Regions from separate parts of the Paraclostridium sp. AKS73 genome, predicted to be linked through region 1. Evidence: riboswitches for the same ligand, from Rfam matches in the RefSeq annotation. Region 1 holds a riboswitch; each other region holds the start of a gene.
The links. A riboswitch is a leader RNA that binds a small molecule or an ion and turns the genes downstream of it on or off. The one in region 1 is predicted to bind lysine.
Positions count from the first base shown of each region.

Region 2: another riboswitch for lysine. It lies ahead of LEQ07_RS03795 (amino acid permease); the one in region 1 lies ahead of lysA (diaminopimelate decarboxylase).
Region 3: another riboswitch for lysine. It lies ahead of LEQ07_RS16855 (Na+/H+ antiporter NhaC family protein); the one in region 1 lies ahead of lysA (diaminopimelate decarboxylase).

Region 1 is NZ_JAIXHU010000007.1:84,212-86,498, reverse strand. It holds partial or broken gene LEQ07_RS06595 (ArsB/NhaD family transporter) at 1-333, opposite strand, end outside; lysine riboswitch at 886-1,063, shown strand; gene lysA (diaminopimelate decarboxylase) at 1,173-2,287, shown strand, end outside.
Region 2 is NZ_JAIXHU010000004.1:32,031-34,317, reverse strand. It holds partial or broken gene LEQ07_RS03795 (amino acid permease) at 20-1,353, opposite strand; lysine riboswitch at 1,795-1,964, opposite strand; gene LEQ07_RS03790 (spore coat protein) at 2,183-2,287, opposite strand, start outside.
Region 3 is NZ_JAIXHU010000042.1:20,615-22,901, reverse strand. It holds gene LEQ07_RS16860 (pentapeptide repeat-containing protein) at 1-748, shown strand, start outside; lysine riboswitch at 842-1,016, shown strand; gene LEQ07_RS16855 (Na+/H+ antiporter NhaC family protein) at 1,148-2,287, shown strand, end outside.

The sequences.
Region 1 (2,287 bases):
AGTTATAACTATGGTCATTGGACCTATCAATAAAACGGTAGTAACATTATCTAAAACAGCTGATAAAATAGCGGTTAAAATTATAAAACATAGCATAATTTTCCAAGGATCTCCCTTTGATTTTTTAGCTGATAAAATAGCTATGTATTCAAACACCCCTGAATTTTTAATAACCGAAACAAATAGCATCATACCTATTAAAACTCCAATTGTATTAAAATCAATATGATTAAGACTTTGTTCCACTGATAATATATTAAATATAATCATAAGTAAAGCTCCGGCCATTGCTGCAATAGCTCTATTTACTTTTTCTGAGATAATAGCTAACATAACCACTAAAAATATACTGATAGCTATTACTTGTTTAATAAGCACTAATATCGCCCCCTTAGTATAATAAAGATATTAAAACCTATAAGTAGAGTATAGTTGAAAAAAATTAAATGTGTTAAAAAAAAGCAAATTTCTTTTAAAACAAAGAAAAATAGTAAGTTTTCTAAATATTATTAAGCACTCTTAATTGAAAATTTAAAGTTTAATTAATAAAGTTAAGTAACATTTAAAAGATTTGCAGAATAATATTAAAAGCAGTATATATATTAATGAAATATATATACAATTAATGATGTAGACAAGCGAATGTGGCGGAATTGGCGGACGCACCAGACTAGGACCTGGCGCCATTGGCGTGGGGGTTGACTCCATTCATCCGCACCAATAAATAAAAAACTCGTACTCGTATTACTTATAATGCTAGTACGAGTTTTTTATTTAATTAAAGTTAATTTTGAAACAATATTACATCAAATTAAAATTTAAATAAAATAAAATTGTTGACAATTATAAATTAGGTATGTAAAATTACATATAAATAAATTGAATACGAATTGTAGAGGTCGCGATAATAATCAGTACCAATAATGAGTTAAGCAACGAAGAGTTATTGGGAAAGGGATTATTGCCGAAGGATATAGCTGATGCTTTAAGGCTATGTACCTGGGGATGTATATAATATATGCATAACTGTCACAATATTAAATTGTGTTGAGCTACATTTAAGGAATAGATGCTATATATTTTTAGCTAAATTTTAATCCCCCTTAAGTGAAACTTAAGGGGGATTTTTGTTTATAAAAAATGATTCATACAAAAATAGGAGGGCTTAAGATATGAAATTACAAGGTACTATGTCAGTAAAAGGAAATGAATTATATATAGGTGGAGTTGGATGTAAAGAACTTAGAGATAAATATAAAACACCACTTTATGTATTTGATGAGGAATTAGTCAGAAATAATTGTAAAGAATATATAAAACATTTCAAGGTTAATGAAAATAAAAACAGAGTTGCATATGCAGGTAAAGCATTTTTACCAATTTATATGTGTAAATTAATAGCTGAAGAAGGCTTATACCTTGACGTAGTATCAGGTGGTGAACTTTTCACAGTTTATAAATCAGGCTTTCCTATGGAAAAAGTATTATTTCATGGAAATAATAAAACAATAGATGAAATTGAAATGGGCGTAAGTCTTGGAGTTGGAAGATTTGTTGTAGATAATTACTATGAACTGGAGTTATTACAAAGCATTTGTGAACAAAAAAATAAAATTCAATCTATATATTTTAGAATAACACCAGGGATAGAAGCTCATACTCATGATTATATAAAAACAGGACAAATTGATTCGAAATTTGGATTTGCATTATCAAATGGAGATCTACAAGATGCATTAGAAAATATTAAAAAATATGAAAATATAAACCTAGTAGGATTACATGCACATATAGGATCTCAAATTTTTGACGTAGCCCCATATTTAGATGAAGTTGAAATAATGATGAACCTAGTAAAAGAAATAAAACAACAACATGACATAAACATAGAGGAAGTTGACTTAGGTGGAGGTGTAGGTGTTTATTATACAGAGAGTGATGAACCTAAAACAATAAAAGAATTTTGTAGTGAAATAATAAAAAAAGTTGATGATGTATGTAAAGATATAAACATAAGTGTTCCGATATTAATAATAGAGCCAGGAAGATCCATAGTTGCAAATGGAGGTAGCACAATATACACAGTGGGATCTATAAAGGATATAAAAGATGTAAGAACGTATGTAAGTGTTGATGGTGGAATGACAGACAATATAAGACCATCATTATATCAGGCAGGGTACGAATGTTCAATTGCTAACAAAATGGGTATAGATAAAAATAATAAAGTTACAATAGCTGGTAAATGTTGCGAAAGTGGTGATATACTAATAACAGATGTTGATGT
Region 2 (2,287 bases), on a different contig from region 1:
TAGTTAATCAATATATTTATCAATTATTTATATTTTCATCAAAAGTTAAATCAACTTCATCTAAAGATACAACTTTAGTTTTATGTTTAATTTTATATCCAGCGTATAAAGCTATAAATAAAGGTATACCTATATAAGAAGCTATTAAGCTATGCCAGTCAACTCCATTTGGAGTTATACAAGAATATCCTTGGCCTAATATTATTATTAAACACATTATAAGTGCTAATATAGGTCCAAATGGATACCATTTAGCTTTAAACTTTAATTCGCTTAAATTATTACCTTGATGGATATAGGCTTTTCTAAATCTATAGTGACAAACTGCTATACCAACCCATGCTATAAATCCAGCAAGTCCAGATGCAGCAACTAACCAAACATAAACTGTACTTTCTGCAAATATACCTGTTAAGAAACACGCAGAAGCTACTAATGTAGTTAATATTAATGCATTTACAGGAACTCCTCTTTTATTAGTTCTTGCAAAAATTTAGGTGCAAGTCCTTCTTTAGCCATTGAATATAGCATTCTAGTTGAGGCATACATACCTGAATTACCTGCAGATAAAACAGATGTTAATATTACTGCATTCATAAGTGAAGCAGCACCAGCTATTCCTGCTTTTTCAAAAACCATAGTAAATGGACTTTCAGAAACACCAGCTTGAGTAAACGGTATAATAGCTCCTAATACAATTATAGTTCCTAGATAAAATATTAATATTCTCCAGAATATTGATTTTATAGCTTTTGGTATAGTTTTTTCAGGATGCTCACTTTCTCCAGCAGCAACTCCTATAAGCTCTGTACCTTGGAATGAAAAACCAGCAACTAAAAATATAGCAAATACAGATTTTATGCCACCATGGAATGGTCCGTCAGCTATAAAATAATTATGGAAGCCTATTTCATCAGAACCCATTACGCCAAGTATCATTAACACACCTATTATTAAAAATATTATTACAGTTACAACTTTAATTCCTGCAAACCAATACTCAGATTCACCATATGCTTTTGCTGATAAAAAGTTTAACCCTACAATTATAGCTAAGAAAAATATACTCCAATAAAATCCAGGTACGTTAGGGAACCAATATTTCATAATTAATGATCCTGCAACCATTTCAGCAGCTATAGTTATTGCCCAGTTATACCAATAGTTCCACCCAAGTGCAAAACCAAGTGCTGGATCAATAAACTTTGTAGCATAAGAACTAAAAGAACCTGATATAGGCATATATGTTGCCATTTCACCTAAACTAGTTATTAAGAAATAAACCATTATTCCTATTAACCCATATGCTAGTAAAGCACCACCAGGACCTGCTTGGTGAAGAGTATCACCCATTGCAAGGAATATACCTGTACCGATCGATCCTCCTAGAGCAATCATATTTAGATGTCTAGCTTTTAACCCTCTTTTTAACTCTTGATTTTCATTACTCACTTTACTTATCCTCCTTATGGTAGTTAGTTTTCCATAAGTAAGTAACTAAGATAATAAATCTTTATGAAAATAAAAAATTCACTTCGCTCATGTCGCTCAAATTTCATATCGTCAACGTCCACTCGGTAAACTCGTGTCCCGTTACTCAAACGACTTCGTCCGTTGCTCAAAAAGCTTTTTTACGCTCAAAATGTATTATATGGATATAACTAAGTTTCATAGGCTATATATGAACTTTGAATAATTATAATCCCTTAAGCGTAAAAAAAGCCATGAGACTATGCTCATGACTTTATACGAAAAAATCCATACTAACTAAGTATGATGATACCGTACGCTTTCATTGAAAATAGCACTCCACAAAATGTGACAGTCTTATATATATTTTATATAAGCCCAGTAAATAGTGTTAAAGCTATTAACTATTTACTTCGGCGAAATTTCCTTTCATATTACTTCATCGAGCTTACCTCCATAATACTACTAATAAGTTTCGCGCCTCTATCTCAGTTATCTACTTGTTGTATACAATTATAAAACAAATTTAAAATAAGTCAATAAAAAAAAATTATATTAGTAAAGTTAACTATTTTCAGATGATTTATAAAAATGAGAAAAATTAAGTTAAATTAATAAAGAAAATCATTGATATACCGATAATATATAAATATTTAACACTACAAAAATAGTTAAGGATGTGATCCATTAATTGATATCACATCCTATTTTTCTAGTTATACATATTATGTTGACTCATGTAATTGTAAATTTTTTCTCCGTGTTCTTGTTCTTCTTTTTGAATATGATTTAAAACTTGGCGTATGTTTTTATCTGC
Region 3 (2,287 bases), on a different contig from region 1:
TTTAAATTGTATACTATCTTTTTCTATTTTTGAAAAATGCAACTTGAGAACAAGTAATTTTGAACAAAGCGCAATGGACAATATTATAATTATAGACAGTTATTTGGATATGATAATTTTTTCTGACTGTGACTTATGTGGTGCAAAAACTATATCAACATATATTAAAGATTTAGAATTCAGAGATAAATACCAAACTAAGTTAGATGAAAAGAGCTTCTTTGATAAATTACCTGTTAGGCTAAAAACTAGAGATGAATATGAAGGTTTTTATATGACATACGAAACCTTAGCTAATAAATTTAAAGAAAACTCTTTAAATAATAACTTTGGAGAATATTATTATCTATGCAAAAACACTCAAAGAAAAACTTTAAAAATAATACCTAAAATAGGATCATATTTATATTGGCTAACTTGTGGATATGGAGAACGACCTGAATTTGCAGTATATTCATCATTGGTAATTATAGTTATTTTTGCAATTTTATATTTGTTTTTAGGGGTAGAGATAGATGATAAAACTATTATATACAATATGAGTACTATAAAAAATCTATCTATTTATAAAGTTTTAAAAGATTTAAATGAAACACTAAGTTTAAGTATAGGATCTTTTGGAGGAGTTGGAACTATAAATTGTAAGCCAACAGAAATTAGTTATATACTAACAAATTTAGAAGTCCTAATTGGTGTTGTAATGATGGGATTAGGTATAGGGACTCTAACTAGAAAAGTTGTTAGATAAGTTTTGAAAATCATGAAAATTTAGAAAATAATGAAAAAACAGTTGATTATTTACAATAACATATATATAATTTACTTAATATAAAAAGTGAATAAAAAAGGTAGAGGCGCGGTACTTATAAGTACTAGTGATGAGTTAAGCACATAGATTTACTAGGAAAGGAATTATCGCCGAAGTTTATAACTGATGCTTTAAGGTTATATGCTGGGGATGTATAAAATATATACATCACTGTCACAAATTATATTTGTGTTGAGCTATCATTAAGGAAGCTAATATTGTGCAGATTTTGCATAATATAAAAAGCCTTGAGTGCATACTCAAGGCTTTTTCTTATTTAAAGCCCTAAGTATTTATTACCCTTTGCATTCACTAAAGTTAAATTTAGGGAGGATTTTTATGAGGAACAAAAAATATTTTGTAATTTTATTAACTTTAGTTTTAGTAGTTTTAGCATCACCTATTTCCTTTGCACAAGAAACAGATATAGCATTTCAAAACGCAAGTAAATTTAAATTTTTAACATTGATTCCACCGATAGTATCTATACTTTTAGCATTTATTACTAAGAATGTTGTAATATCATTATTTATAGGTATATTATCTGGAAGCTTTTTACTTAGTTTAAATAGTACTAATTTTATTTTAGCTTTACCCCAAAGCTTCATAGATTTTATATATAGAGCTCTTAATTCACTTGCAGACCCATGGAACGCAGGCATAATACTCCAAGTTCTAGCTATTGGAGGGGTTATTCATTTAGTAGCAAAAATGGGAGGAGCTAAAGCTATAGCAATAAGCTTAGCGGACAAAGCTAAAAGTTCAAAAGGAACTCAAATTATAACATGGTTTTTAGGACTTTTAGTATTCTTTGATGATTATGCGAACTCATTAATAGTAGGGCCTATTATGAGACCGGTAAGTGATAAAATGAATATTTCAAGAGAAAGACTTGCTTTTATAATTGATGCAACAGCTGCACCTATTGCAGGACTTGCAATAATATCTACATGGATAGGATTAGAAGTTGGACTTATAAATGACGCTTTTTCAGGGATAGGTCTAAATAATGATGCTTTTGGGATATTCTTACAAACTATTCCCTATAGATTTTATAATATATTAATTTTAGCATTTGTAATTATAACTATTATTCTAGCAAAGGATTTTGGTCCTATGAGAAAAGCTGAGATTAAAGCTAAACAATCTGATTTTAATAACTTAGATACAAAACATAACGATTCAATTCAATCAGAGTTAGAACCTAAAGTTGGAGTGAAACTGAGTATATGGAATGCAATTATTCCTATTGGAACTCTTATAGTTACATCATTAATATTTTTTTATTATAGTGGATACACATCAATAGTTAATGGGGATAATATTGAACTTCAAAATTTAATGGTTAAATCACCATGGTCATTTTTATCTATAAAAGAAGCATTTAGTTCAGCCGATGCATCTGTAGCACTATTTCAATCAGCTATTATTTCAAGTATAGTCGCTATTTTAATGGCTGTTTCTAAAAAAATATTTAAA